DNA from 2 places in the Pseudomonas sp. DY-1 genome. Region 2 is predicted to be linked to the other one. Evidence: predicted binding sites of a transcription regulator. Region 2 holds the regulator's gene; the other holds the start of a gene.

Region 1 (16,436 bases), 2.6 Mb from region 2:
GCGCATGCGAGTCTCCCGGTCAGTTGTCTGTAAAAGGGGCAACCCTGCCAAGCAGGCTTGCCTGGAAGGGACAGAAGACATGGGCGATGGCGTCTACCGTCCAGTCCGGGCAATCCGGATCGAACCAGCGATCCACCCAGGCCCAGTGATAGGGGTGGCTGAGGTATTCCCCGAGCAGATCGTCGACCCGGGCGAATTCCTGCTGCCAGACGTGGGTCCAGCGTCCCGGAGACTGCACTCGTGAAAGCTGCCAGTTACGGATGCCGGGCATGTAGGCAGGCATCCGCAGCAAGTCCTGCTCCAGCGCCGCACGCTGTTGCGTGGTTGCCTGCGGCCGCACCCGAAGTAGCAGCGTGCGCCAGATGCCGCTGGCCATGGTCGGCTTCCTGAGCCCGCCACCGATGCGCTGGTAGCGAACACGCTGGACGCCAGCCAAGCCGGGAACACGCCCGAGGATATCGTCGAGGTCAGTGGGGGCCGACTCGGAGAACGCCAGGTCGAGGGTGCAATCGGCGGCGCCCCAGCTACCGGGCAGGTTCGCACCAAAGCCCAGATGCAGCAGGCCGGGCAACGCCTGGAGACTCTCGCGCAGATGGTATTCGACGGCAGCCGGATCAGAGTCCTGAGCCAGGGTCAGTTGCAGGGTCTCACTCCACATCGGGCGCCTCCAGGGGGTGCCCCGCCGGGCCGAGTACGTGACGGCGCCGTCCATCGCAATCCGCTTCCACCAGGTCCCAGAAGGCACGCACCTCATCGCCGGCCGCACTGCGCATGGCGTAGTAGGCCCACACGTCGGCCACCTGCCAGAGCAGCCAGATCGTATTCATCTGCCCCGGCACCACCACCGGCGGCGAAACCCAGCGCTGTTCCAGGGTCAGACCACGTGCGGCGCAGGCCGGCAGGTAGAGACGCTCAAGCGCTTCCAGCACCGGCGCGAGACGCGCCGCGGCCAGCGGAATTTCATCGAGTATGTGGATCACCCTCGGGTACTCCTGGTCGTTGCTCCCGCCCGCAGTAAAACCGTGGCGCCGGCCAGGGCCATCGTCCGATCAGACGATGCCGGGAAATGCTGGCACCGCAGAATCCGGTCAGTGCATCCGCTGCGCCGGTCTGCCTGAGCCGCAAGCAGCCCTCGAGAACCCCGATGGGAGAACAAGAAGATGAGTACCCTGCACCGAATCGAAGCCAAGCAGCTGGAACCCCGCTTCGCACGCGGCTGGCATTGCCTGGGCCTGGCCGCGCAGTACCGTGATGGCAAGGCGCATCGTCTGGATGTGTTCGGCACCCGCCTGGTGGCCTTCGCCGGGGAAGATGGACAGATCCGCATCCTCGACGGCTTCTGCCCGCACATGGGGGCGGACCTGAGCCAGGGCTGTGTCGAGGGCGACGCGATCCGCTGTCCCTTCCACGAATGGCGCTGGCGCGCCGACGGCGTGTGCGATGACATTCCCTACGCCAAGCGCATTCCCCCGCGGGCGAAGATCAAGTCCTGGCCGGTGTCGGAGCAGAACAACCTGGTGTTCGTCTGGAACGACCCGGAAGGCAATGCGCCGATCGAAGAACAGGCCATCCCGCGCATCGACGCCTGCTTCAGCGAAGAATGGGCGGACTGGGAAGTAGCCGAGCTGAAGATCGACACCAACTGCCGCGAGCTGATCGACAACATCTCCGACATGGCTCACTTCGACTCGGTGCACGGCACCGACCTCAACCACTTCAGCAACACCTTCGAGCGCCACATGGCAGTGCAGGTGATGCGCGGCAGCAGCGCACGCCTGTCCGGCGACAGCGAGCTGACCACGGTGGCCACCTACTACGGCCCGGCCTACCAGATCACCGAGATGACTGGGGCCATGGACGGCGTGCAAATCCACTCGATCCTGCTCAACTGCCACGTCCCTATCGACCTGAACAGCTTCACCCTGCGTTACGGCGTACTGGTGAAGAAGGTTCCCGGCCTGACCGACGAGCAGAACCGCGAAATGGCCAAGGCCTACGTGCAGCAGGCCCAGGCCGCCTTCTATGAAGACGTGGCCATATGGCACAGCAAGACCCGTGTAGATAACCCGCTGCTGTGCGACGGCGACGGCCCGGTCTATCAGCTGCGCAAGTGGTACGACCAGTTCTACACCGACATCGCCGAGCTGCCCGCAAGTCTCGTCGAGCCACGCTCCTTCGTTGTTCTGGACATCACCGAGACCGCCTGAGTCCGGTAGGGATCGATCGTCTCCCGATCAGTGGGAGACGATCAGTCTTGATGAATGATCCCGTTAGTCTGTAAGAAGCTCCCTACAAAAATAAAAAGCGGTTCAGACATGGCACACAATCTCACGCTCGATGAATTCAGCGGGATGCTCGGCAACCTCTATCAGGGACCGCTGGAAGACATCCCCTGGGCAACCTTTCTCAATCAGCTGAACCAGTACCTGCAGAGCAAGTACGTCACCTTTATCCTGCGGCCACCGAGCGAGAACGCCGAAGGCCTGATGGTCAACACCACGGGCAGCTCCTCCGAGGTCACCGCGTCCTACAACAAGCACTTCTTCGCACTGGACCCCTTTGTCGGTCTGCCCAACCGGCAGGTAGTGACCAATAGCGAATTCCTCTCCCGCACGGAGTGGGAAGAGTCGGAATTCTTCAAGAGCTTCCTGGAGCCAGTGGGGGTGTTCCACATCCTCGGCGCCGATATCCGGACCAGTGACGGTGCGCAATGCCGCATCCGCGTCAGCCGGGGCCGCGAGGACGCGGAATTCACTGAAGACGACAAGGCGCTGGTGGCACAGTTCATCCCGCACCTGGAACGCTCGATCAAGATCCACATGCAGCTCAACCGCATCGAGACCGAGCGCAACCTGTACGCCGGCGCGGTGGACCAGCTCGCCGTGGGCACCATCATCCTCGACGAGGACGGCAAGGTGCTGCAGACGAACCGGGTGGCCGAACGCCTTCTGCAGGACAAGGACGGCCTCAAGCTGGTCAACGATGGTTTGCAGGTGGGCAACCCACGGGATACCCAGGAGTTCCGCCGTCTGGTCAAGCAGGCCCTGCAATCGCAGAAAAACAACCTGCCATCGGTGGTAGAGGCCTTGCGGGTGCAGCGGCCGTCCGGCAAGTCGGACCTCGGCATCATCGTGCGTTCGGTGCCGCTGTCGGCCTGGAACGAAGGCAAGCAGTGCCCGTCGGTAGTGATCTTCATCAGCGATCCGGAACAGGAATCCAGCGCACCCCAAGAGATCGTCAAGGCACTGTTCGACCTGACCCCGGCCGAAGCCCAACTGGCCATGCTGCTGGCCAACGGCCTGACCCTGGATGAGGCCTCCGACGCCCTGGGCATCAGCCGCAACACGGCACGGGCGCACCTGCGCTCCACCTTCTCCAAGACCGGAGTGACGCGCCAGACCATGTTGGTACGACTGATTCTGCGCAGCGTGGCGACGCTGGGGTGAGCGGTCGGGCCCATGCCCTTTCGTAGGAGCGAGCTTGCTCGCGAACACTCCCGCTCGCGGCCGTTCGCCAGCAAGCTGGCTCCTACAGCACCACCCGCAGCCCTGCGCCCTGGCTGTGACTTAGTCCATCCAGACGATGCCCTTAGCACCGATGCGCGCGACGCTCTATTGGGTCCGCCACGGGAGCCCGCCATGCGCAGCCTGCCCACTATCGTCAAAACCGAACTGCTGGCCAGGAGCGACTGGTTCCAGATCGAAGCCCTGCACCTGGAGTTCGCCAACGGCCAGCAGCGGGTGTACGAGCGTCTGCGCGGTTCCGGCTATCAATCGGTACTGGTGGTGGCCCTGCCCGATCCCCACCACGTGCTGCTGGTTCGCGAATATGCCGTCGGCGTCGAACAACGCGTGCTTGGCCTGCCCAAGGGCGGTGTCGAGCCCGGCGAAACCATGCTGCAAGCTGCTAATCGCGAACTGATGGAGGAAGTCGGCCTACGCGCCGGACGCCTCCGCGAGCTGGGCGTACTGACCCTGGCTCCCGGGCACCTGTGCCATAGCTGCAGCGTGGTGCTGGCGGAGGAGCTGCAACCTTGCATGGCCACAGGCGATGAACCGGAACCCCTGGAGGTCATGCAGGTACCCCTGTCACGGCTGCCGGCACTGGTGGCGTCGGGTGAGCTGCAGGAAGCGCGCGCCATTGCCGCGCTCTTCATGGCACTCAGCAGTTCGTCCCAGCATCTAGTCCATTCGGACGAGGCGGTTTGTCGCAGCGGTTCCTAGTCTTGCCCCATAACAAGATGTCCCTCCGTTGCAGAGGCATGACCATGAAAACAAGAAGAAAGCTGTTTCTCGCCGTCATCATCTGCGCCTTCGGTGCTGCCTACGCCGCAATACTGATGCGCCCCCTGCCACAACCTCTGGCCGTGACCCAGTACTGTCCGCCCGCTTACCCAAGCTGCGCCATACCGGTGGCAAGCATCGGTTCGATGTTGCATTGACAGTACAGCCCGGGCGTCCGTGCGGATCAGAATCACGCACGGCGCTGGACTCCCCCAACGGCCCGCGACTGGATGTCGCACAGCTGCAACGCATTCCGTCGCAAGGTGCCCATGCCACGCGCCTTGCGGCCTGGCGTCCCCTTATGGCCAATCTGATATGGTTTTTACCGGCTGATCTGAATCTGTTTTGCCCATCAGTGCATTCCTATAGTCCGTCTCGCCGTAACAGCCTGATGGGCACTGATCATGAGCGAGAGAATTCCAGCGCAGGTAATAGAGGTCACCCCTAACCTGCCGCCGATAGCAAGCAAACCCCTTTCTGCCTCCAACGGACCTGTCCACACACGTAGCTTCACCGGTTTCTACCGTGACCTGCGCCGCCTCGGCGCGGGCCTGCTGTGCCTGCTCTTCTTCGGCACCCTGTGGCTCGACTGGGACGGTCGCCAGGCGGTGCTGTGGAGCCTGGAAGACAGCAAGTTCTATATCTTCGGCGCTACGTTCTGGCCCCAGGATTTCATCCTGCTCTCGGGGCTGCTGATCATTTGCGCCTTCGGCCTGTTCTTCATCACGGTATTCGCCGGTCGCGTCTGGTGCGGCTACACCTGCCCGCAGAGCGTCTGGACCTGGATCTTCATGTGGTGCGAGCAGATCACCGAGGGCGACCGCAACCAGCGCATCAAGCTGGCCGCCGCGCCCTGGAGCGCCGGCAAGTTGCTGCGCCGCTCCGCCAAGCACGGTCTCTGGCTCGCCATCAGCCTGGCTACTGCCATTACCTTCGTCGGCTACTTCACCCCGGTACGCGATCTGGTGGCGAACCTGGCGACCTGGGAGGTCGGCGGGACTGCGCTGTTCTGGGTGATCTTCTTCACCGCCGCCACCTATATAAATGCAGGCTGGATGCGCGAGCAGGTGTGCATCCACATGTGCCCCTACGCCCGCTTCCAGAGCGTGATGTTCGACAAGGACACGCTGATCGTCTCTTACGATGCCACTCGCGGCGAGTCCCGTGGCCCGCGCAAGAAAGGCAGCGACCCGAAAACCCAGGGTCTGGGGGATTGCATCGATTGCCAGATGTGCGTGCAGGTCTGCCCCACCGGCATCGATATTCGCGACGGCCTGCAGATCGCCTGCATCGGCTGCGCCGCCTGCATCGACGCCTGCGACTCGATCATGGATCGCATGGGTTACGCCCGCGGCCTGGTGGGCTACAGCTCGGAGCGCGCGCTGGAAGGTGGCAAGACCCACCTGCTGCGCCCGCGACTGATCGGCTATGCCATCGCCCTGATGCTGATGATCATCGCTCTCTTCTGGCTGGGTGCGACTCGTCCACAACTGTCGGTCGACGTGATCAAGGACCGCGGCATGTTCCGCGAGAACGCCGTCGGCGAGATCGAGAACATCTACAACCTCAAGCTGATCAACAAGACCCAGCGGGAGCAGCGCTATGTGGTGGAGCTGGCGGATGCCCCTGGTTTCCGCCTGCAAGGCGAGCATCAGGTAAGCATCGGCGCTGGCGAGATTCTCTCGCTACCGGTCTCGGTGGCGCACACCGACGATAGCGGCCCGGCCGGTTCTCGCCCGCTGCGTTTCGTAGTACGCAGCCTGGACGACCCGACCACCGAGACCAGCGCCAACAGTACCTTCGTCAGTCCGAGGCGCTGAAGCATGGCCTGGGATCATGGCGGCGCACGCGCCGAGCGCTTAGAGTTGGGCACCAACTGGCCGCTGCCCAACCAGGAAAAGATGAAGCGCTACGAGAAATTCGCCGACGAGATCGCCGAACTGATCCGCACCGGGGTGCTTGCCCCGGGACAGAAAGTGCCCTCGGTGCGCCACGCCAGCCGCACCTACGGTGTGAGCGCTTCCACCGTGTTCCAGGCCTATTACTTACTGGAGAGTCGCGGGCTGATCATGGCCCGTGCACGCTCCGGTTACTTTGTCTGCGAGCACGTGCGCCGCCCGCTTCCGGAGCCCCAGCCCGGGCCGAGGGAAGCCGCGACCACCGAGGTGGACGTCAGCGAACTGGTGTTCTCGGTACTCAGCTCCATCAAAGACCCGGACACCGTGCCTTTCGGCTCGGCCTTCCCCAGCCCGGAACTGTTCCCCCTGCAACGCCTGGCCCGCTCCATGGCTCACGCGGTGCGGGAGATGGACCCGCGCTCGACGGTGTCCGACATGACGCCGGGCAACCATGCCCTGCGTCGGCAGATCGCCTTGCGCTACATGGTCGGCGGCCTGCCGTTGCCCATCGAGGAGTTGGTGATCTGCAATGGCGCACTGGAAGCGCTGAACCTCTGCCTGCAGGTGGTGGCGCGTCCAGGCGATCTCGTCGCCATCGAGGCACCGGCCTTCTATGCGAGCCTCCAGGTGCTCGAACGGCTGAAGCTGAAAGCAGTGGAAATCCCCGTCCACCCACGCGATGGCATCGACCTGCAAGTGCTGGAAGACAGCCTGGAGCGGCTGCCGATCAAGGCCTGCTGGTTCATGAGCAACTTCCAGAACCCTCTGGGGGCAAGTCTTTCCGAAGACAAAAAGCGCCAACTGGCGGCCCTGCTGGCCAAACATCAGGTACCGATGATCGAAGACGACGTCTACGCCGAGCTGTACTTCGGCCAGCACGCACCCAAGCCGGTCAAAGCCTTCGACAGCGAAGGCCTGGTGATGCATTGCAGTTCCTTCTCCAAGAGCCTGGCTCCCGGCTACCGGGTGGGCTGGGTGTCAGGCGGACGCTTCGCCGGACAGATCGAGCGACTGAAGCTGATGACCAGCATCTCCGCCTCGGTGCCGGCCCAGGCCGCCATCGCCGACTACCTGCAACATGGCGGCTATGACCGCCACCTGCGCAAGTTGCGCTATGCCCTGGAAAGCCAGCGCAATGCGATGCTTGCGGCGGTGGCACGGCACTTCCCCGAGGAGACCCGCGTCAGCCGCCCGGAAGGTGGCTACTTCCTCTGGCTGGAATTCCCCGAACAGGTGGATTCACTGCGCCTGTTCCAGCTCGCCCTGGCGCAGGGCATCAGCATCGCGCCGGGGCCGATTTTTTCGGCAACACGGCGTTTCGGCCATTGCGCCCGCCTCAACTATGGCCATCCCTGGAGCAATTCCAGTGAACAGGCAATGGAAACTCTCGGCAGGATAATCAGGTCTCTACTAGGCAACTCCTGATTCCGCAAACGCAGATATCTCTCACTCGAACGGGAACTCCAATAATGGAGCTTTCCCGTTTGCTTGTTATACTCGGGAATGTTCCGTCTGGGCCTTTACAGAAATCGACTTCTATTCCCAGAACATTCGCAGGGTCTTTCCGTAGTGCGTAGGTAAGTCCCCAGTAGTTGCGAGAACCGAACATTGTCCTACAAGAAGACCGCTACGACGGTCTCTATCGGGTGACCGACGCTTAGGAGGCAGACGCCTCTAGATCGCCCGCTGCAGCTGAAGACCATTAATCAGAGAAACGGATTAACCACGTGACGAAAGACGAACTGCGCGCCGAACTCGAGCGCCAGGCGCAACGTTACAAGGATGTATACGGCGGCGAAGTAACCACCTATGCCGCGCAAAGGGACCCCGAACGCAAGCCCTGGCGCAAGAAGCCCAGCCTGCTCGACAAGAGCTTCGAAAAAGAGTTGGAGAAGATCGAGAAAGAGCTCAGAGAGGAACCCTGACAAATTGTCGCACCCGGCCAGCCGAGGGAACTTTCGTATTGATTTGCGACAACTTCTGCCAGGGATACCAGGGACCGCTCGACGCCCGGGTCTGGGCGACGACCGGTTTTCTGGCATAATCGCGGCCCCTTCATGAGCCAGTCACACAACTTTCATGTTCGATCTCTTCAGCGGGCTAGATGCCTGGCTGGTGCTGAGCCTCTGTCTCGCCCTGGCATTCGTCCTGACCTTCGAGTTCATCAACGGTTTCCATGACACCGCCAACGCGGTGGCCACTGTCATCTACACCAAGGCCATGTCGCCCTACCGGGCGGTGTTCCTCTCGGGAGTCTTCAACTTCCTCGGTGTGTTGCTGGGCGGCGTCGGCGTGGCCTATGCCATCGTCCACCTGCTGCCTGTGGAACTGCTGATCAACGTCAATACCGGCCATGGCCTGGCCATGGTGTTCAGCCTGCTCACCGCGGCCATCGCCTGGAACCTGGGCACTTGGTACTTCGGTATTCCGGCCTCCAGCTCCCACACCCTGATCGGTTCGATCCTCGGTGTCGGTCTGGCCAACGCGGTGCTCACCGATGTGCCGCTGGCCGAAGGCGTGAACTGGGGCAAGGCCATCGACATCGGCCTGTCGCTGATCTTCTCGCCGGCAGCGGGCTTCCTGGTCGCCGCCCTGGTACTGCTCAGCCTGAAATGGCTGTATCCGCTGTCGAAGATGCACAAGACGCCGGAAACCCGTAAGGAACTTGACGAGAAGAAGCACCCGCCCTTCTGGAACCGCCTGGTACTGGTGCTTTCCGCAATGGCTGTGAGCTTCGTGCACGGTTCCAACGACGGCCAGAAAGGTGTTGGCCTGATCATGCTGGTGCTGATCGGTATCGTGCCGGCCAAGTTCGTCCTGGACCTGAACAGCACCACCTACCAGATCGAGCGTACCCGCGACGCAGCAACCCACCTGAGCCAGTTCTACCAGCGTCATACCAACACCCTTGGTGAAATGCTGGCCCTGGGCAAGAGCAATGGCAGCGAGATGCCGCAGCTCTATCGCTGCGATCCGAAGCAGACCGAGCCGACCATCGCCGCCCTGCTGGACAAGCTTAACGGCGTTGCCAACTACCGGGACCTGAGCGACGAAACCCGCGTGGAAGTACGCCGCTACCTGCTCTGCCTGGACGACACCGCGAAGAAAGTGGGCAAGCTTTCCGAGCTGCCGGCCCGTGAAAAGGCCGACCTGGAGAAGCTGCGCAAGGACCTGACCGCCACCACCGAGTACGCGCCGTTCTGGGTGATCCTGGCCGTGGCCCTGGCGCTCGGCATCGGCACCATGGTGGGCTGGAAGCGTGTGGTGCGCACCGTCGGTGAAAAGATCGGCAAGCACGGCATGACCTACGCACAGGGCATGAGCGCGCAGATCACCGCTGCCTGCGCCATCGGCCTGGCCAACGTCTACAGCCTGCCGGTGTCCACCACCCACGTGCTGTCGTCCGGAGTCGCCGGCACCATGGTCGCCAACAAGAGCGGCCTGCAAGGCGGTACCGTGCGCAACATCCTGATGGCCTGGGTACTCACCCTGCCGACTACGATCGTGTTGTCCGCCGCCCTCTTCTGGCTGGCCATCACCTTCATCGTCTGATTCGGACGAGCATGAAAAACGGGCGCCTTGTGGCGCCCTTTTTCGTTCCTGATTCTTCAACTACGGGAGCGAATTCATTCGCGAGTAAATTCGCTCCCACAATGAGTTCCCTTCAACGGCGCTTGCTACTACCCAGCAACGATCCCATCAGGCCGCGCACCAGTTGCCGGCCGAGCTGATTGGCCGCCTGGCGCACCGCCGTCTTCATCGCCTGGCTGGCGAAGGAACCCAGCAGCTCACCGGCGAGGTCTCCCACGCCAGGCTGGCTGGCCGAAGCCTTGCCGCCCGTCTGCTCCGGCTCTTCGACGGGCGCCTGGGCTGCGCGGGCGGTGAGCATTTCATAGGCGGACTCGCGATCGATCGGCTTATCGTAACGACCGGCCTGGGGCGAACTCCGCACCAGTGCGGCGCGTTCGCTGTCATTCAACGGACCGATTCGCGACTGCGGCGGAGCGATGGCTACGCGCTGGACCATGGCCGGCGTGCCCTTTTCTTCCAGGGTGCCCACCAGGGCCTCGCCGATACCCAGTTCAGTGAGCACAGCCAACGCGTCGAACGCCGGGTTGGGGCGGAAACCATCGGCCACTGCGCGTAGCGACTTCTGTTCCTTGGCGGTGAAAGCGCGCAGGCCATGCTGGATGCGCAAGCCGAGCTGCGCCAGCACATCATCCGGCAGATCGCTGGGGGATTGGGTGACGAAGTACACGCCAACGCCCTTGGAACGAATCAGTCTCACCACTTGCTCCAGGCGCTCCTGGAGGGCCTTCGGGGTACCTGTGAAGAGCAGATGCGCTTCATCGAAGAACAGCGCCAGCACCGGTTTGTCGGCATCGCCACGCTCGGGCAGTTGCTCGAAAAGTTCGGCCAGCAGCCAGAGCAGGAAAGTGGCGTACACCTTGGGAGCCTCATGGACGAGACGACTGGCATCCAGCAGATGGATGCGCCCACGGCCGTCTCGATCCGGCTGGAGGATGTCCTCCAGTTGCAGTGCCGGCTCCCCGAACAGTGCCTCGGCGCCCTGCTGTTCCAGGGTGGCCAGGCGCCGCAGGAGTGCCTGGGCAGAGGAACCCGCGAACAGGGCGCGGTCCTCTCCCAGCAGCTCCGGGTGATCCTTGAGGTGGTTGAGCAGGGCTTTCAGATCCTTCAGGTCGAGCAGCAGCAGACCCTCACGATCAGCCACCTGGAAGGCTGCATAGAGCGCGGCCTGCTGGCTGTCGGTCAGTTCCAGCAGGTTACCCAGCAGCAGCGGCCCCATCTCGCTGAGCGTGGTACGCAGCGGATGGCCGGACTGCCCGGCAACGTCCCAGAGCGTTACCGGGTAGGCCTGGGGCCGGTGGCCCAGCCAGGGCATGGAGGCGATGCGCTCGGCCACCTTGCCCTGGGGGTTGCCCATTGCGCCAAGACCGCACAGATCACCTTTGATATCCGCCGCGAACACCGCCACACCGGCATCGCTGAAGACTTCGGCCAGATGCTGGAGGGTCACGGTCTTGCCGGTGCCAGTGGCGCCAGCGATCAGCCCGTGGCGATTGGCCAGTTTCATGGCCTGGGATACGGCATTGCCCTGTGGGCCAGCGCCGAGAACCAGGGAACTTTGATCGGGCATTTCGCCTTCCTCGGTTAAAGCTTTCATTGATTCCCGCCGATATATAAACCGACGTTTCTACTCAGTTTTTCAGCACTCGCGTGCCATAAAGACTGGTGCCTGACCCAACCGGACGCAAGCAAACATGATCAAAAACCTCAGGTTCAGCCACAAGATTCTGCTCGCCGCCTCGCTGGTGGTCATTGCAGCCTTCTCGCTGTTCACCCTGTACAACGATTACTTGCAAAGGAATGCGCTCCGAGACGATTTGGAAAACTACCTGCAGGAAATGGGCGATGTCACCGCCAGCAATATCCAGAACTGGCTATCGGGCCGGATTCTGCTGGTGGAAAGCGTGGCCGAATCCCTGGCTGCCAACTCTTCACCTGAGGCCGTACCTGCGTTGCTGCAACAGCGGGCACTGAGCTCGACATTTGCGTTCACCTATTTCGGTACCCAGGACGGGCAATTCACCATGCGCCCGGACAGCGCAATGCCTGAGGGCTACGACCCGCGCACCCGTCCCTGGTACCAGGGCGCCAAGAGCGCTGGCGGCACCACCCTCACCGAACCCTATGTGGACGCAGCCACCGGCCAGCTGATCATGACCATTGCCACACCGGTCCAGTCCCTCGGCGTAGCCGGTGGCGACCTGAGCCTGCAGACGCTGGTGCAGATCATCAACGCGCTGGACTTCGACGGCATGGGCTACGCCTTCCTGGTTAGTTCCGACGGCAAGATCCTGGTGCATCCGAACAAGGACATGGTGATGAAAAGCCTGCGGGACATCTATCCGCAGAACACGCCTGCCATCAGCACCGGTTTCAGCGAAGTCGAACTGGATGGCAGCACCCGCATCCTCACTTTCGCCCCGGTAAAGGGCCTGCCTTCTGTTAACTGGTACATCGGTGTCTCGGTGGACAAAGACAAGGCCTACAGCATGCTCAGCGAGTTCCGTGCATCGGCCATCATTGCCACCGTGATCGCAGTGGTGATCATCATGATCCTGCTCGGCATGCTGATCCGTGTGCTGATGCAGCCCTTGCACATCATGGGTCGCGCCATGCAGGACATCGCCCAGGGTGAAGGCGACCTGACTCGCCGCCTGGCGATCCATACCCAGGATGAGTTCGGCGAACTGGCCAGTGCTTTCAACCGCTTCGTCGAGCGTATCCACGGCTCCATCCGCGAAGTGTCCTCGGCCACCAATCAGGTGAACCAGGTGGCCAAGCTCGTGCTCAACGCCTCCAACTCGTCCATGAGCAACTCCGACGAGCAGGCCAACCGCACCAACAGCGTCGCCGCGGCGATCAATGAACTGGGCGCCGCCGCCCAGGAAATCGCCCGCAACGCCGCCGATGCCTCGCACCAGGCGTCCTCCGCACGCACCCTCGCCGAGGATGGCCGTCAGGTGGTGGAGCGCACCATTTCCGCGATGAACGAACTGTCCGGGAAGATCCGCGCCTCCTGCGGCAACATCGAGACGCTGAACAGCAAGACGGTGAACATCGGCCAAATCCTCGAAGTGATCAAAGGCATTTCCGAACAGACCAACCTGCTGGCACTCAACGCCGCCATCGAGGCCGCCCGCGCCGGGGAAGCCGGCCGTGGTTTCGCCGTGGTGGCCGATGAAGTGCGCAACCTGGCGCATCGCACCCAGGAGTCGGCGCAGGAAATCCAGCAGATGATCGAGGAACTGCAGGTCGGCGCCCGCGAAGCGGTCACCACCATGACCGAGAGCCAGCGCTACAGCGAGCAGAGCGTGGAAATCGCCAACCAGGCCGGCGAGCGCCTGGGCAGCGTGACCCATCGCATCGGCGAGATCGACGGCATGAACCAGTCGGTGGCCACCGCCACCGAGGAACAGACCGCCGTGGTCGACTCGCTGAACATGGACATCACCGAGATCAACACCCTCAACCAGGAAGGCGTGGAAAACCTCCAGGCCACCCTGCGCGCCTGTGCCGACCTCGACCAGCAGGCTGCGCGTCTGCAACAACTGGTGGGCAGCTTCCGGATCTGACCCCAACTCTCTCCTCTTCGGAGAGAGGGCGATTAACGCCCCAAACGAAGAAGGCGCCCTATGGCGCCTTCTTCGCTTCTTCTTCCTCTTCCTGCGTCTTTCGCCACAACTCGGCGGCCCCTGGGAACTCGGTGCCGTTTTCCTCGCTCAGCTCATCGGGGGTCATAACGCCGCACGCAGCCTTCGCCGAGCGTAGGCGGCGGACTGGAGGTTGCTCGGTCACGTGGGTCAGCCATGGCAGCGATCCTCAGACTTCCGGTGGTTGTTCAGGGTCATGCTGAGCAAAGCCCTTCACCGCGCGCAGCACATCGCGGCGACTGATCTGGCCGACCAGAACCCCCTCCTCGACTACTGGAAAACGCCGTCGCTTGTCGCGCAGGAAGCGCTGGCAGACATCAATGATGTCGGCTTCGGGCGAAACGCTCTCCACTTGGGTGGACATATATCCGCCGACATTGCCAATCGCCGCTTCGTAATACGCGCCGGAAAGTATGCCGCGCAGGCAATCGCCCTCCGAGAGCATGCCAATAAGGTGGCCCTGCGAGTCCACCACGGGCGCACCAGATACCCGATGCTCCAGTAGCCGCTCGATGGCGAGGAGAAGATCGGTGTCGGGCCTGAAGGTCACCAGGTGGCGGGTCATGTAGTCGCGCACCTTTATGGATTTGAGCATGGGCGGGCTCCTGTTCCGGTTGACCGGAGCGGATGCCCGCCAAGGTCGTCAGTTGAACACGACGGTCTTGTTGTCGTGCACCAGTACCCGGTCTTCAAGGTGATAGCGTAGTCCACGGGACAGCACCATCTTCTCCACGTCCTTGCCGAAGCGAACCATGTCTTCAACGCTGTCGCGATGGGTCACTCGCACCACGTCCTGTTCGATGATCGGGCCGGCATCCAGCTCTTCAGTGACGTAGTGGCACGTGGCGCCGATCAGCTTCACACCACGCAGTGAAGCCTGGTGGTAAGGCTTGGCCCCCACGAAGGACGGCAGGAAGCTGTGGTGAATGTTGATCACCTGATGGGCATAACGCTGGCAGAGTTCCGGCGGGAGAATCTGCATGTAGCGGGCAAGCACGACGGTATCGGCATTGTGCTCCTCCACCAGGCGCGAAACCTCATCGAAGGCCGGCTGCTTGTTCTTCGCATCCACCGGTACGTGGAAATAAGGAATGCCGTGCCACTCCACCATGCTGCGCAGGTCATCGTGGTTGGCGATCACGCAGGGTATCTCGCAATCCAGCTCACCGCTGTGCCAGCGGTGCAGCAAGTCGGCCAGGCAGTGGGACTCGCGACTGGCCATCAGCACGACGCGCTTCTTCACTTCGGAGTCGGTCACCCGCCAGTCCATGGCGAACTCACGGGCTATGGGCGCGAACGCCTGGCGGAAACCATCCAGATCGAAAGGCAGGGAATCGGCACGGATTTCATGGCGCATGAAGAACCAGCCGCTCTGATTATCCGAATGATGGCTGGCCTCGGTAATCCAGCCGTTGTAGGTAGCCAGGAAGTTACTGACCTTGGCTACGATGCCGACGCCGTCCGGACAGGCAATCACCAGACGAAATGTGCGCATTTGGGAACACTCCAGAGACTTCACAAAGGCGGCCATTCTAGCCACTACGCGCAAAAACTTCAGTAACCACGTGGGTTACAGCGGATTGCCGGCCATCGTAAAAAAAGCGCGACGCACAACTAAGGGGCGTAAGCGGACATCGATATAGCGAGTGTACGAAGCGCAATTACGCACTTGAGCGACCGGCGGACTAGTATGAAAGAAGAAGTCGCCGACAATGCGTACAAAAGTTTTCCTGCTTATTTACTTGCAGATAATCGCTGTCTATTATTGATGACACTTCGCAATCGCAAGTCAACGTACGATTCCAACAAGGGACGCCGACATGTCGCTGATCAACGAATACCGGGCAACGGAAGAAGCCATCAAGGAGCTCCAGGAGCGCCTGAAGAACCTGTCCCAGGACGACAAGCTGAAAAAAGAACTTGAGTTCGAAGGCAAACTGCGCACTCTGATGGGCGAATATCAGAAGTCCCTGCGCGACATCATTGCCCTGCTCGATCCCGATGCCCGCTCCACCAAGGCCCCGCGCGCCGCGAAAGCTTCTGCCACCGGCAGCAAGCGCGCCCGCAAGGTCAAGCAGTACAAAAACCCGAACACCGGTGAAGTCATCGAAACCAAAGGCGGCAACCACAAGACTCTGAAAGAGTGGAAAGCCAAGTGGGGCGCTGACACCGTTGAAAGCTGGGCCACCATCCTGGGCTAAGCCTTCAGCAATAAAGAACGCCAGCATCTGCTGGCGTTTTTTATTGGCGCGGGTAAACCCCGGAAGTACCCGGGGCGTTTTCACAACTGATAGCGATGCCGCAGTTCCGTGGCATATCGACGCCACTCCAGCAACACCACCTGTTGTGCCGGATCAGCTTTGAGCTGGAACTCATCCAGCGCCTTGAAAAAACTCTCCATGGTATTAGGCGCCCCGAATTCCGGGCTATTCAGCCGATTCCTGCAAAACGCCTCCCATCGTGAGCGGTCGGATTCCGACAAAGTTTCAGGGAAGTTTCTTGCACGGTAACGGAACAGCAACTCAGGCAGGCGCGGGTCATCGAACGGCCAATTCTCGCGAGACAAACGTTGCGGATCGGCGAGCCGCACTTGTTCACACAGGCGACGATCACGGTCACCGAGGAATCCGTCATACAATTGCTGCTCCGGATCATCCGGCGAAGAGAATTCCTCTTCCGCATAAATAACCGGCAACTTCTCTTGCCAGATGACAGCCTGCTCGGTGAGCAACGCGGCACGACGTTGGCAGAGTTCCAGATCAACGCCCAGGCGCTGCCGATCAGCTTCGCGCAGCACCGCTAGGGGAGCGACTACCGGACAACGATTGATATGCAGCAATTTCAGTGGCACCGGCAGTTCGCCTTCAGCCAGGTCATCGCGTCGGGTATAGAGGCGCTGGCGCAGCACTTCCGCATCCAGTTCGAGCAGCGGGCCCGGCTCCGACTGCAGGTCCAACACGATCAGCGCGTTGCGGTTGCGCGGATGCCAGGCAAGGGGTAGCACCACTGCCAGGTAA
Region 2 (14,705 bases):
ACGATGCGGGTGTTATCGGTCACCGGCGCCGGGCCAAGGCCGAAACGCTGGCGGGTGTCGATCACCGTCACCACGTTGCCACGCAGGTTGATGATGCCCAGCACGTAGCTCGGGGCCCCCGGTACCGGAGCGATTTCGGTGTAACGCAGAACTTCCTGCACCTGCATTACGTTGATGCCGTAGGTTTCATTGTCCAGGCGGAAAGTCACCCATTGCAGGATGGGATCTTCGGCACCTTGAGCGGACGATTTCTTCATGTTCCCTAGCCTCTCTTGAGCCACCCTGGGCGGCGTACGCGGGTTAACCCGCTGTTGTGTTCATGGAGCTCCGTACGGCACGGAGCCACCCCTCAATTAAGTGACATGCGCTTGATGGCGCCGCTGGCGATCAGCTCGGCGAGGGCCGAGACGTCCAGCAGCGCACACATGTGTTCGATTACGGTACCGGCCAACCAGGGCCTTTGGCTACGCTGGCTGCGCCATTTGATTTCGTTCGGGTCCAGGCGGATGGAACGGCTGACCTGATGAACCGCCAGCCCCCACTCGTAACCCTGCACCGAAATCACGTACTGCAGGCCCTCGCGGAAGTCGTCACGGTAGCGCTCGGGCATGACCCAGCGCGCGGTATCCAGCACTTTGAGGTTGCCCGCCTGGCACGGCAGTATGCCGAGGAACCAGTCCGGCTGTCCGAACAAGGGCGTCAGCTCCTGACCGGCCAGAGGGTAGATGGAGCCAAGCGACACCAGCGGAACGGCCAGTGTCAGTCCGGCGACATCGAACAGCAGGCACTCGAAAGGTTCTTCACCCCACGCGGGCCGCCCACCGGCAACGAGCGCGGGAACATCTGAATGGAGCGCGCCCGGCATGCCGAGCTCTACCAGCGGCTCGACGCGCGCCTGCGCGAGTTCCGGCGCGGTCACAACCTCAGCCGGCACAAGCACTTCGGGCTCCAGGACCAGCAGCGGCTCTACTTCCAACTCCGGCGCAACCGGGATCGGAGTAGCCAGCGGCGCCGGCGCTGCCTCCAGCACGTGAGTCAGGCGTGCGTCACGTACCTGTTCTTCCAGCACCGCGGCTTCGAACTCTTCCCGGCTGATGCTTTCCGCCAGCTCGACTGAAGCCTCTTGCAACAGCGCATCCAGGTAGGACTGCAGAGCCAGTTGCGGGCGGGTGGCTGTGGCGAGAGGACGACTCATGTTGGGAACCCACGGAATTGATCTGTAGAGCCTATCGGCAGGCGGCACACTTCACTTGAGCTCCAGCAGTCGGCGTTGCAGCGCATCTCAGGCCACCTGGGTGGCCAGTTGCTGGCTGAGCAGGTGCTTGAGCAAAGCGCGGTAGGCAATCACGCCGCGGCTGTTGGAGTCGTACTGCGACGGCGTGACGCCGGCGCGACTGGCATCGCGCAGTCGGGTATCCACCGGAATGTAGGCCTGCCAGAGATTCTCCGGGTAGTTGTTGCGCAGCACTTTGAGGGTATTGAGCGACGCCTGGGTCCGACGGTCGAACAGCGTCGGCACGATGGTGTAGGGCAGAGCCTGCTTGCGCGAGCGGTTGATCATGCTCAGCGTGCTGACCATGCGTTCCAGGCCCTTCACTGCAAGGAATTCGGTCTGCACCGGAATCACCAGCTGCTGGCTGGCCGCCAGGGCGTTGACCATCAGCACCCCGAGCAGCGGCGGGCTGTCGATGATGGCGTGGTCGAACTGCTGCCAGAGCTGCGCCAGGCTCTTGGCGATCACCAGACCGAGGCCATTCTGCCCCGGCGATTGGCGCTCGAGGGTCGCAAGTGCGGTACTGGACGGTAGCAGCGAGATGCGCTCGTTGCTGGTCTGCAGCAGCAGCTCGCGCGGCAAACCATCGGGCACGCTGCCCTGGTTGAGGAACAGGTCGAAGCAGCTGTGTTCCAGCGTGTCCGGATCATGCCCGAAATAGCTGGTCATCGACCCGTGGGGGTCGAGGTCAACCACCACGACGCGCTTGCCGGCATCGGCCAGCAGACCTGCCAGGGCGATGGACGTGGTGGTCTTGCCGACTCCACCTTTTTGGTTGGCTACTGCCCAGACTCTCATCTTCTTCATCCTCCCGGCTGCGCTGATGCGCCGAGACTTTCAACCTGCCCTATGGGGCAGGTGACGGGGAATTGACGGCACCCGCTGCAGGGGCCTGTGCTGGCGCTGCTGGTGCAGGTTGCGTGCCAGCCCTCTGCAGCGCGGCATCCGGCTTGGCATTGGCGCTACCGACGCCGCTGACACTGCGGCGCACATCGAGATTGCGGGAGATCACCAGCACCACGCGCCGATTGCGCGCGCGCCCTTCGGCCGTGGCGTTATCCGCAACCGGCTGGAACTCACCATAGCCCACCGCTGCCAGGCGGCGGGGCGCCAAACCGTCCATGGCCAGCATGCGCACGATGCTGGCGGCACGCGCCGTGGAAAGCTCCCAATTGGAGGGGAACTGCGAGGTGGCAATGGGCAGGTTGTCAGTGAAACCTTCGACGTGAACAGGATTGTCGTAGGGCGCCAGAATCCTGGCGACTTTCTCGATCAAGGTGAAAGCCACGTCATTGGGAACGGCGTCACCACTGGGAAACAGCAGACTGGAGTTCATCTCGATCTCCACCCAGAGTTCGTTACCGCGCACATTCAACTGCTCGGATTTGATCAAGTCGCCGAAGGCATCGCGTACGCTCTGGGCGATCTCTTGCAGCGGATCGGCACCCGGATCGTCGATCGAGCTCTGGCTACGCTCGCTCTCTTCCACCATGCTGCGGTCAGGCTCGGTGGTACGCGGCTTTTCCTCGCCTACCGGGATCGGCTTGATCGAGCGGTCGGGCTGGTTGAACACGCCGACCAAGGTTTCCGAAAGGATCTTGTACTTGCCCTCGTTGATCGAGGAGATGGAGTACATCACCACGAAGAAGGCGAACAGCAGAGTGATGAAGTCCGCGTAGGACACCAGCCAGCGTTCGTGATTCTCATGTTCTTCCTGATGCCGCCTGCGCGCCATGGCCCGTTCCTCAATCCATGAAGCCTTGCAGCTTGAGTTCGATCGATCGCGGGTTCTCGCCTTCGGCGATGGAGAGGATGCCCTCCAGCAGCATTTCGCGGTAACGCGACTGGCGAATGGCGATGGACTTCAGCTTGTTGCCGATGGGCAGAAGCAGCAGGTTGGCGAAACCGACGCCGTAGATGGTAGCGACGAAGGCCACCGCTATACCGCCCCCCAGTTGGCTGGGGTCTGCCAGGTTGCCCATTACGTGGATCAGGCCCATGACGGCACCGATGATGCCGATGGTGGGTGCGTAGCCGCCCATGCTCTCGAATACCTTGGCAGCTTGCAGGTCGCGCCCCTCCTGGGTGAAGAGATCAACCTCGAGGATGCTGCGGATGGATTCCGGTTCTGCGCCATCCACCAGCAGTTGCAGGCCCTTGCGAGCGAATGGGTCGGGTTCGCTGTCGGCGACCGGTTCCAGGCCCAGCAAGCCCTCCTTGCGCGCGGTCATGCTCCAGTTCACCACACGAGTGATGCCACCGGCGAGGTCCACTTGGGGTGGAAAGAGAATCCAGCGGAAGATGGCCAGCGCTCGCTTGAAGATGCTCATGGGCGTCTGCAGGAAAGCCGCGCCCAGGGTGCCACCCAGAACGATGAGTGCCGCAGGTCCGTTGAGCAGGGCTGCGGCATGGCCGCCTTCGAGGTAATTGCCGCCGATGATGGCGACGAAGGCCAGGATTACCCCGATGAGGCTCAGTACATCCATTACCTGGGTTTCTCCATTACATGCACGCCTCGACCAGGTGGCGGCCAATATCGTCCAGGCCATAGACCGCATCGGCCAGGTTGGCCTTCACCACTGCCATGGGCATGCCGTAGATCACGCAGCTGGCTTCATCCTGTGCCCATATCTGGCTGCCGCCCTGCTTGAGCAGGCGCGCACCTTCGCGACCATCGGCGCCCATGCCGGTCAGCACCACCGCCAGGACCTTGTCATTGTAGGCCTTGGCAGCCGAGCCAAAGGTGATGTCCACGCAGGGCTTGTAGTTCAGGCGCTCGTCGCCGGGGAGGATGCGCACCACGCCACGCGTGTCGACCATCATCTGCTTGCCACCGGGTGCGAGCAGGGCCAGGCCCGGACGCAGGACGTCACCATCCTCCGCTTCCTTGACGGTAATCCGGCAAAGCTTGTCCAGACGTTCGGCAAAAGCCTTGGTGAAGGCCGCCGGCATGTGCTGGACCAATACCAGGGGGGCCGGAAAATTGGCCGGCAGCTGGGTGAGTACACGTTGCAGGGCAACCGGCCCGCCGGTGGAGGTGCCAATCGCCACCAACCGGTAGGCCTTACGCTTTGGGGCGGCGGAGGCTGCCGGCGTTGCCGGTGCAGCATGGCTGGGCTGCGCCGGGGCATGAGCCGGGCGCGCCGGGATGCTGGCGGCAGCTGCCGGGGCCGCATAAGCCGGTTGCGCCGGGGCACTGAAGCTGCTGTAGCGGCGGTTGCTGCGAGCGATGCTGTGCACTTTCTCGCAAAGCAGTTGCTTGACCTTCTCGGGGGTGCGCGAGATGTCCTCGAAATTCTTCGGCAGGAAATCCACCGCGCCAGCATCCAGGGCATCGAGAGTGACGCGGGCGCCTTCGTGGGTCAGCGAGGAGAACATCATGACCGGCGTCGGGCAGCGCTGCATGATGTGCCGCACTGCGGTGATGCCGTCCATCATCGGCATCTCGTAATCCATGGTGATGACATCGGGTTTGAGCGCCAGTGCCTGGTCAATGGCTTCGCGGCCATTGGTGGCAGTGCCCACCACCTGGATATTGGGGTCGGAAGAAAGAATTTCCGTGACGCGGCGGCGGAAGAACCCGGAGTCATCCACCACCAGAACCTTGACTGCCATAAGAAAAAAGCTCCTAGCGGGCGGCCGTTCCCGGCCACCCCAGATCAACCACGGCGTGCGTAATGCTTGAGCATGCTCGGCACGTCGAGGATCAGTGCGATACGGCCGTCGCCGGTAATGGTGGCGCCGGACATGCCCGGCGTTCCCTGGAGCATCTTGCCCAGTGGCTTGATCACCACTTCTTCCTGACCCACCAGTTGGTCGACCACGAAGCCAATGCGTTGGGTGCCCACGGAAAGGATCACAACGTGGCCCTCCCCCTGCTCCTCAACGGCGGCATCTCGCACCAGCCAGCGTTTGAGGTAGAAGAGCGGCAGGGCCTTGTCGCGGACGATCACGACTTCCTGGCCGTCCACCACGTTGGTGCGCGACAGGTCCAGGTGGAAGATCTCGTTGACGTTCACCAGCGGGAAGGCGAAAGCCTGGTTGCCCAGCATCACCATCAGCGTCGGCATGATCGCCAGGGTCAGCGGGACCTTGATGACGATCTTCGAGCCCGAGCCCTTCTGAGAGAACACGTTCACCGTGCCGTTGAGCTGGGAAATCTTGGTCTTCACCACGTCCATGCCGACGCCGCGGCCAGACACATCGGAAATCTCGGTCTTGGTTGAGAAGCCCGGGGCGAAGATCAGGTTGTAGCACTCCAGCTCAGTCAGGCGTTCGGCGGCATCCTTGTCCAGCAGCCCCTTCTCCACGGCCTTGGCGCGAAGTACGGCCGCATCCATGCCCTTGCCGTCGTCGGTGATCATCAGAAGGATGTGGTCGCCTTCCTGCTCGGCAGAGAGGACAACGCGGCCAGTGCGCGGCTTGCCAGCGGCCTCGCGCTCTTCGGGCGATTCGATGCCGTGGTCGACGGCGTTGCGCACCAGGTGCACCAGCGGATCGGCCAGGGCTTCGACCAGGTTCTTGTCCAGGTCGGTTTCCTCGCCCACCAGCTCGAGGTTGATTTCCTTCTTCAGGTTTCGCGCCAGGTCACGAACCAGCCGCGGGAAACGGCCGAAGACTTTCTTGATCGGCTGCATCCGCGTTTTCATCACCGCGGTCTGCAGGTCGGCGGTGACCACGTCCAGGTTGGACACGGCCTTGGCCATGGACTCGTCGCCGCTGTTGGAGCCCAGGCGTACCAGACGGTTACGCACCAGTACCAGCTCGCCGACCATGTTCATGATCTCGTCCAGGCGCGCGGTATCCACCCGTACGGTGGTTTCCGCCTCACTGGCCACTGCGGGACCGGCAGCGCCATTACCAGCGGCGGCAGGTGCAGCGGACTGACGAGGTGCCGAGGCCGGCTCGGTCTTGGCAGCGGGTCTGGCAACTGGAGCTGGAGCAGCGACGGGGGAAGGACGGCTGACAGCGGGGGTCGCGGCCGGCTCTTCAGTAGCACCGTTGAACTTGCCCTTGCCGTGCAACTGATCGAGCAGCGCTTCGAACTCGTCATCGGTGATGTTTTCACCGCTCGCTGGTACGTCCGGTACGACGGGAGCGGCCGGGGCGATGGCAGCGACTTCAGCGGCGCCATTGAACTTGCCCTTGCCATGCAGCTGGTCCAGCAGGTCCTCGAACTCGTCGTCAGAAATTTCGTCGCCCGCGCCAGCACTCGCCAGGGCGCTCACCGGGGTGCTGGCCGCAACGGCGGCTTCCGGTTCAACCGCAGCTACGAACTTGCCCTTGCCGTGCAACTGGTCGAGCAGCGCTTCGAATTCGTCGTCAGTGATTTCATCGGCAGTGGCTGCAACCGGCTCAGCGGCACCACCAGCGTTATCGCCCAGCGCGTCGAGCAACTGCTCGAACTCGCTGTCGGTGATATCGGCTTTCGCTTCGACGGGAGCCGACTCCACGATCACCGAAGCAGGAGCTACCGAAGAAGCAACCACGGGCTCGGCGCCTGCCGGCTCAGCGAGACGCGACAAGGCAGCCAGCAGTTCCCGAGTCGCAGGCGTCGGTTCGCTGCGCTCACGTACTTCGCGGAACATTTCATTGACCGTGTCCAGGGCCTGAAGCACCACGTCCATCAGCTCGGCATCCACGCGGCGCTCGCCCTTGCGCAGGATGTCGAAAACGTTCTCGGCGATGTGGCAGCACTCCACCAGCGCATTGAGCTGGAGGAAGCCAGCTCCGCCTTTCACGGTATGGAAACCACGGAAAATCGCGTTGAGCAGGTCCATGTCGTCCGGGCGGCTTTCCAGCTCGACCAGCTGCTCGGACAGTTGCTCCAGAATCTCGCCGGCCTCTACCAGGAAGTCCTGGAGGATTTCTTCATCGGCGTCGAAGCTCATAAGTGGAGTGCTCCCTAAAACCCAAGGCTGGATAGCAGATCGTCGACGTCGTCCTGTCCGGACACTACGTCCTCACGTATATCGGCATGGATCTGCGGACCTTCACCCCTGGAAGGATTTTTTTGTTGTTCCAGCTCAACGCGCAGCGCGTCGTGGTCGTGCTCGATGCCGGCGTAGCGATCTACCTGGCTGGCCATCATCACCAGCTTGACCAGGTTGCTCTCCACTTCGGTAACCAGCTGGGTCACGCGCTTGATCACCTGGCCGGTGAGGTCCTGGTAGTCCTGCGCGAGCAGAATGTCGTTGAGCTTGCCGGACAGCGCATCGGTATCGCGCTGGCTGCGGGCGAGGAACTGCTCGATGCGGCGGGCCAGGTCACGGAATCCGTCCGCACCGATTTCCCGACGCATGAAGCGGCTCCATTCCTCACCCAGCTTCTGGGCTTCGTCGCTCAGGCCGTTGAGCAGTGGCGCGCTTTCCTCCACCAGATCCATGGTGCGGTTGGCGGCCTTCTCGGTCATTTGCACCACATAGGAAAGACGGTCAGTCGCATCGGCGATCTGCGACATTTCCTGGGCATGGGGCAGATGCGGGTCGATCTGGAAGTTGACGATGGCGTTGTGCAACTCACGAGTGAGCTTGCCGACTTCCTGGTAGAGGCCGCGATCACGGACGTGATTGAGTTCGTGGATGAGTTGCACGGCGTCGGTGAAGTTGCCTTTCTCGAGGCTATCCACCAATTCCCGCGCACGGACTTTCAGGGTCGACTCGAAGTCTCCCAGCAGGTGTTCTTTCTGGTCCATGGTGCCCTCGCGGCTGACATTCAGCCGTTGACCCGCTCGAAGATCTTCTCGATTTTTTCTTTCAGGACCTGGGCAGTGAAAGGCTTGACCACATAGCCGTTCACACCGGCCTGAGCCGCTTCGATGATCTGGTCGCGCTTGGCCTCGGCAGTCACCATCAGGACCGGCAGGTGCTTAAGGCGCTCATCGGCGCGTACCGCGCGCAGCAGATCGATACCGGTCATGCCAGGCATGTTCCAGTCGGTCACGAGGAAGTCGAAGTTTCCGCTGTGCAGCATCGGCAGGGCGGTGGTGCCGTCGTCCGCTTCGGCGGTATTGGTGAATCCCAAGTCGCGCAAGAGGTTCTTGATGATGCGTCTCATCGTCGAGAAATCATCAACGATGAGGATTTTCATGTTCTTGTCCAAGTCGACCTCCGTACAGTCTCAAACGCCCCTCTTGCCGGGGACGCCATTCAAATCCGAAAGCGGTGTACCGCTCAGCGCGCGCGCCATTCGCCCAGCCGTGCGCGCAGACGTGCCGCGCACTGGCTATGCAACTGGCTGACTCGCGACTCGCTGACCCCCAGCACTTCACCGATTTCCTTCAAGTTCAGTTCTTCGTCGTAATACAGCGCCAGCACCAGGCGCTCACGCTCCGGCAGGTTCGCGATGGCATCAGCCAGCGCGGCCTGGAAACGATCTTCTTCCAGATCATGGGAAGGCGAGAATTGGGTGACACCGGCGTCCTCGTGCACGCCGCCCTGCTCGCCGTCCTGCAACAGGTCGTCGAAGCTGAACAGGCGGCTGCCCAAGGTGTCGCTCAGGATGCCGTAGTAGTCTTCGAGACTCAATCCAAGTTCGGCAGCAACTTCCTGATCTTTAGCGTCACGGCCAGTTCTGGCCTCGATGGTGCGGATCGCATCACTCACCATGCGCGTATTGCGATGCACCGAGCGCGGCGCCCAGTCGCCCTTGCGGACTTCGTCGAGCATGGCCCCGCGGATGCGGATGCCGGCGTAGGTTTCGAAGCTGGCGCCCTTGCTACCGTCGTATTTCTTCGAGGCCTCGAGCAACCCGATCATCCCGGACTGCATCAAGTCTTCCACCTGAACGCTGGCCGGCAGGCGCGCGAGCAGGTGATAGGCGATGCGCTTGACCAGGGGGGCATAGCGCTCGATCAACTGATGTTGCGAATCCCTTGCCTGTGCCTTGCCGTACATACGCAGCCCCGTGGCGGGTGTCATACAGGGGTTTCCGCAGACGGCTGCCGGACCAGCCGCTCGACGAAGAACTCCAGGTGGCCCCGCGGATTGGCCGGTAGCGGCCAGCTGTCGACCTTCTGCGCGATGGCCTTGAAGGCCAGGGAGCACTTCGAACGCGGGAAGGCTTCATAGACCGCGCGCTGCTTCTGCACGGCCTTGCGCACCGACTCGTCGTAGGGCACGGCACCCACGTACTGCAGGGCGACGTCGAGGAAACGGTCGGTAACCTTGGTCAGTTTGGCGAACAGGTTGCGCCCTTCCTGCGGGCTGTGGGCCATGTTGGCCAGCACGCGGAAGCGGTTCATGCCGTAATCGCGGTTGAGCAGCTTGATCAGCGCGTAGGCGTCGGTGATGGAAGTCGGTTCGTCGCAGACGACCACTATCACTTCCTGCGCTGCCCGGACGAAGCTGACCACGGAATCGCCGATGCCGGCGGCGGTGTCGATCACCAGCACATCGAGGTTGTCGCTGATTTCACTGAATGCCTGGATCAGGCCGGCGTGCTGCATGGGCGAAAGCTGCACCATGCTCTGGGTGCCGGAGGCGGCCGGGACGATACGAATGCCCCCCGGTCCCTGCAACAGCACGTCGCGCAGGTCGCATTCGCCATTGATCACATCGGCCAGGGTGCGCTTGGCGGTGAGGCCGAGCAGGACGTCGACGTTGGCCAGGCCGAGGTCGGCGTCCAGCAACATGACGCGACGGCCAAGATCAGCCAGGGCCAGCGAGAGGTTCACGGACACGTTGGTCTTGCCGACGCCGCCCTTGCCGCCGGTCACCGCGATCACCTGTACGGGATGCATACTACCCATTTCAAATACCTTGCCTTAGGGGCCAGTTGGCGGTCCAGCACCGCCCCCCGAGGAGGCGGTTCACAATTCTTCAACCGGCGCGGCGCGCCGGATTCTGGTAAAGCCCGGCGAACAGGTCAGCCATGGCTTCTTCACTCGGGTCCTCCGGAGCCTGGAGGCTGACCGCACGGCTCACCAGTTGGTGGCTGCGGGGAACCTGCAGATCATCCGGGATTCGCGGGCCGTCGGCCAGATAGGCTACCGGGAGATGCTGGCCGATAGCCAGCCCCAAAACCTCGCCCAGGCTGGCCGCTTCGTCCGCCTTGGTAATGATGCAACCGACCAGGCCGCAACGCTTGTAGCTGTGATAGGCAGCCTTGAGCACCTGGCTCTGACTGGTGGCCGCCATCACCAGGTAATTCTTCGCGTTTATCGCACGGCTGGCCAGTGCTTCGAGCTGCATGGTCAGGGCCGGATCGTTGACCGGCAGACCGGCGGTATCGATCAGCACCACGCGCTTGCGGGCCAAGGGAGCCACAGCCTGGGTCAGGGACTGGCCAGGATCGACCAGGGTCACCGGCACATTGAGGATTCGGCCCAGGGTCTTGATCTGCTCCTGAGCACCGATGCGGAAGCTGTCCATGCTCACCAGGGCGACGTTTTGCGCGCCGTACTTAAGCACGTAGCGAGCAGCCATCTTGGCCAGGGTGGTGGTCTTGCCCATGCCGGCCGGACCGACCAGGGCGATCACCCCGCCCTCTTCCAGCGGTTCGGTCTGCGGGGTGCGAATGGCGTGGGACAGGTGCGCCAGCAGCATGCGCCAAGCCTGACGCGGCTCGCTGACCTTGGCCACCTTGTCCAGCAGGGCCCGGGCCAGTTCGGCCGGCAGCCCCATGCGTTGCAGGCGGCGCCAGAGGCTGGCCTGCTGAGGGCGGCGGCTCTGCATCTGGCCCCAGGCGATGGAGCCGAGTTGCACTTCAATCAGTTCGCGCAGGCCGCTCAGCTCGAAACGCATGGCATCCAGGGCAGCCTGATCCACGGCAGCGGGCTTGGGCGCGCTGACGGGCTCCGCGGCGCGGGGGACTGCGCGCGGACGACTCATGGCGGCGGCCAGGGCGGATTCCGGCAGTTCGGATTCGATGGCGGTCAGCGGCTCGCCGGCGAACAATTGACGGTCCTTGCCGGCGTCAGCCTGGGCACGCGTGGTCAGCTCAGCCTGGGCTTCGGCGATGCGCGCCTGGGTCTTGCGCAATTCCGCCTCGAGGGCCGGGTTCGGCCTGCTCGGGGCTGCTGCCGGCATTGGGTAGTCCAGCGCCGCGGTCAGCTCGACACCGCCGGCGACACGGCGGTTACCGATGATGGCGGCATCCGCGCCCAGTTCATCACGCACCAGCTTCATGGCTTGACGCATATCGGCGGCGAAGAAACGTTTGACCTGCATGGCCGTTGACCTCGGTTAGTTCTGCCCCACAGTGGCAACTATGGTGACCTGCTTGTTGTCCGGTATTTCCTGGTAGGCCAGTACGTGCATGGTTGGCACGGCGAGCCTTGCGAAGCGCGACATCATCGCCCGGATCGGCCCAGCCACCAGCAGGATCGCCTGCTTGCCGAGCATCTCCTGGCGCTGCGCCGCTTCCACCAGGGAACGTTGCAGCTTCTCGGCCATTCCGGGTTCGAGGAGAACGCCATCTTCCGAACCCTGTCCGGCCTTCTGCAGGCTATTCAGCAATATCTGTTCCAACCTGGGTTCCAGAGTGATCACAGGCAGCTCCGGCTCTAGTCCCACAATGCTTTGCACGATTGCGCGGGCCAACGAGACGCGGACGGCAGCCACCAGCGCGGCGGGATCTTGACTCTTGGGCGCCATGTTTGCGATGGCTTCGGCGATGGTGCGGATGTCACGCACCGGCACCTGCTCCTGCAGCAGGGCCTGAAGTACCTTGAGCAGGGTCGAAAGCGACACCATGCCCGGCACCAGCTCTTCGGCCAGGCGCGGCGAACTCTTGGACAGGTTCTGCATCAGTTGCTGGACTTCTTCGTGACCCAGCAGCTCATGGGCATGTTTGTGCAGCACCTGGTTCAGGTGAGTGGCGACCACGGTGCTGGCATCGACCACGGTGTAGCCGAGCGACTGCGCCTGGTCGCGCTGGCTGGCGTCAATCCACACGGCCTCCAGACCGAACGCCGGATCCTTGGCGGCGACACCATTGAGGGTGCCGAACACCTGGCCGGGGTTGATCGCCAACTCGCGGTCCGGATAGACCTCCGCTTCAGCCACGCTTACCCCCATCAGCGTCAGCCGATAGGCGTTGGGCAGCAGGTCGAGGTTGTCGCGGATATGCACCGAGGGCATCAGGAAGCCCATTTCCTGAGAGAGCTTCTTGCGAACACCCTTGATCCTCGCCAACAACTGGCCGCCCTGGTTGCGATCCACCAGCGGAATCAGGCGGTAGCCCACCTCCAGCCCCACGAGATCAACCGGAATCACATCGTCCCAGCCCAGTTCCTTGGTTTCCTGGGCACGCTGGGCCGGCAGCAGCTCCTGCTGACGTTGTTCTTCCTTCACAGCCTGATCCTTGACCTGCTTCTGCCGATGCCAGATCCACCAGGCACCGCCGCCAGCCACAAGACCCAGACCGATGAAGGAGACGTGCGGCATGCCCGGCACCAGACCCATGGCAATAAGGATGGTGGCGGACACCGCCAGCGCCTTGGGCGAGGCGAACATCTGGCGATTGACCTGCTGACCCATGTCTTCGGAGGAAGACACTCGGGTCACCATGATGGCCGCAGCGGTAGATAGCAGCAGCGACGGAATCTGCGCCACCAGACCGTCACCGATGGTCAGCAGCGAGTAGATGCGGCCGGCGTCACTGAAGCTCAGGCCATGCTGCAGCATGCCGATGGCCATGCCGCCAATGAGGTTGATGAAGAGAATCAGCAGGCCGGCGATGGCATCGCCGCGCACGAACTTGCTCGCGCCGTCCATGGAACCGTAGAAGTCGGCTTCCTGGGAAACCTCGGAGCGGCGCTTCTTGGCCTCGGCCTGGTCGATGAGGCCGGCGTTGAGGTCGGCGTCGATGGCCATCTGCTTGCCGGGCATGGCGTCCAGGGTGAAACGCGCACTCACCTCGGAGATGCGCCCGGCACCCTTGGTGACCACCACGAAGTTGATGATCATCAAGATCGCGAAGACCACGGCACCGACGACGTAATTGCCGCCCACCACGACATCGCCGAAGGCCTGGATCACCTTGCCCGCGGCGTCATGACCGTCCTGGCCGTGGAGCAGCACCACGCGGGTGGAGGCGACGTTCAACGCCAGGCGCAACAGGGTGGCGACCAGCAGAATGGTCGGGAAAACCGCGAAATCCAGGGGACGCAGGGCATAGACGCTGACCAGCAGCACCACGATCGACAGGGCAATGTTGAAGGTGAAGAACACGTCGAGCAGGAACGGCGGCACCGGCAGGGTCATCATGCCCAGCATCACCAGCACCAGCAGGGGCACCCCGAGGTTGCCACGACCCATGCCGATCAGGTTGTTGCGGACATTGCCGATCAGTTGCGTACGATCCACTGCTACTCCCCTACCCCTTTCGCGAAGCATCGCTTCGCACATCCAATCTTTTGACGCCAGGTGGCGTCGCAATCCCCTTTGTGCAAGAAGCTTTCCAACTTCGTTAAGGGGCTGAATGAAAAGGACTAATTCGGGGAATGGCCTGTAGGTGCGAATGAATTCGCCCCTACAGGATGGTGACTGGCGTCACTCATCCCGCCGCAAATCCGGCGGGATCGGCAGGTTGTTCAGCGGCGCCGGGCGCTTGCCGCGGCCGGAACGGAATTGCTTGAGTTGATAGACGTAGGCCAGGACCTGGGCAACGGCAAGGTAGAGTCCGGCGGGGATTTCCTGGTCCAGTTCGGTGGAGTAATACACCGCCCGCGCCAGGGCCGGGGACTCCAGCACCGTCACCTGGTTCTCCTGGGCAATCTCGCGGATCTTCAGTGCGGTGAAGTCATTACCCTTGGCCAGCAGCAGCGGCGCGCCGCCCTTTTCGGCGTCGTACTTCAACGCCACGGCGAAGTGAGTCGGGTTGGTGATGACGACGTCGGCCTGAGGCACGGAGGCCATCATGCGCCGCTCGGCCATCTCCCGCTGAAGTCGGCGGATACGCGACTTGACCTCAGGCTTGCCCTCGGAGTCCTTGTACTCGTCGCGCACTTCCTGCTTGGTCATCATCAGCTTCTGCTTGTTGTCCCAAAGCTGGAAGGGCACGTCCACGGCGGCAATCAGGATCAGGCCGCAGGCGAGCCAGACAGCACTCCAGCCCACTACCTGGACGCTGTGCAGGATGGCCATGTCCAAGGGCTCATGGGCAATGGCGAGAAGATCGTCACGGTCTGAATTGAGCACCGCGAGCGCCACCAGCAGGATGAGTGCGAATTTGGCCAACGCCTTGAGCAGTTCCGCCAGTGCATGCAGGGAGAACATTCGCTTGAGCCCGGAAAGCGGGTTCATGCGACTGAACTTGGGCATCAGCGCTTCGGTCGAGAACAGCCAGCCGCCCAGGGAAATCGGGCCGACGATGGATACCACCAATAGGGTTATCAACAGCGGCAGCAAAGCGTCCAGCGCCATCTTGCCCGAGGTGAGCAGGAACAACCCCATGCTGCGCTCATCCATCAGAACCTCGCGCGGCAAGT

The links. The regulator FliA, encoded in region 2, starts transcription of late flagellar genes. The targets are predictions, from matches to a motif close to CTAAAGTTTNNNNNNNNNNNGCCGNTAA.
Region 1: D6Z43_RS13570 (methyl-accepting chemotaxis protein) is a predicted target of FliA. The motif match lies at 11,355-11,382, and genes of this name have one in related genera.

Annotation. Positions count from the first base shown of each region.
Region 1 is NZ_CP032616.1:2,865,358-2,881,793, forward strand. It holds gene D6Z43_RS13515 (NADP-dependent oxidoreductase) at 1-6, opposite strand, end outside; gene D6Z43_RS13520 (Dabb family protein) at 20-658, opposite strand; gene D6Z43_RS13525 (hypothetical protein) at 648-980, opposite strand; gene D6Z43_RS13530 (Rieske 2Fe-2S domain-containing protein) at 1,161-2,207, shown strand; gene D6Z43_RS13535 (LuxR C-terminal-related transcriptional regulator) at 2,316-3,446, shown strand; gene nudE (ADP compounds hydrolase NudE) at 3,639-4,223, shown strand; gene D6Z43_RS27920 (hypothetical protein) at 4,268-4,441, shown strand; gene ccoG (cytochrome c oxidase accessory protein CcoG) at 4,688-6,103, shown strand; gene mapR (GntR family transcriptional regulator MpaR) at 6,185-7,606, shown strand; gene D6Z43_RS13555 (hypothetical protein) at 7,909-8,106, shown strand; gene D6Z43_RS13560 (inorganic phosphate transporter) at 8,261-9,733, shown strand; gene D6Z43_RS13565 (helicase HerA-like domain-containing protein) at 9,846-11,339, opposite strand; gene D6Z43_RS13570 (methyl-accepting chemotaxis protein) at 11,464-13,341, shown strand; gene D6Z43_RS13575 (CBS domain-containing protein) at 13,589-14,014, opposite strand; gene purU (formyltetrahydrofolate deformylase) at 14,063-14,914, opposite strand; gene mvaT (histone-like nucleoid-structuring protein MvaT) at 15,240-15,620, shown strand; gene sbcB (exodeoxyribonuclease I) at 15,701-16,436, opposite strand, start outside.
Region 2 is NZ_CP032616.1:269,883-284,587, reverse strand. It holds gene D6Z43_RS01555 (chemotaxis protein CheW) at 1-257, opposite strand, end outside; gene D6Z43_RS01550 (CheW domain-containing protein) at 350-1,195, opposite strand; gene D6Z43_RS01545 (ParA family protein) at 1,283-2,071, opposite strand; gene motD (flagellar motor protein MotD) at 2,121-3,008, opposite strand; gene D6Z43_RS01535 (flagellar motor protein) at 3,019-3,759, opposite strand; gene D6Z43_RS01530 (chemotaxis response regulator protein-glutamate methylesterase) at 3,776-4,888, opposite strand; gene D6Z43_RS01525 (chemotaxis protein CheA) at 4,933-7,164, opposite strand; gene D6Z43_RS01520 (protein phosphatase CheZ) at 7,179-7,967, opposite strand; gene D6Z43_RS01515 (chemotaxis response regulator CheY) at 7,988-8,362, opposite strand; gene fliA (RNA polymerase sigma factor FliA) at 8,446-9,192, opposite strand; gene fleN (flagellar synthesis regulator FleN) at 9,189-10,022, opposite strand; gene flhF (flagellar biosynthesis protein FlhF) at 10,093-11,442, opposite strand; gene flhA (flagellar biosynthesis protein FlhA) at 11,458-13,581, opposite strand; gene flhB (flagellar biosynthesis protein FlhB) at 13,768-14,705, opposite strand, start outside.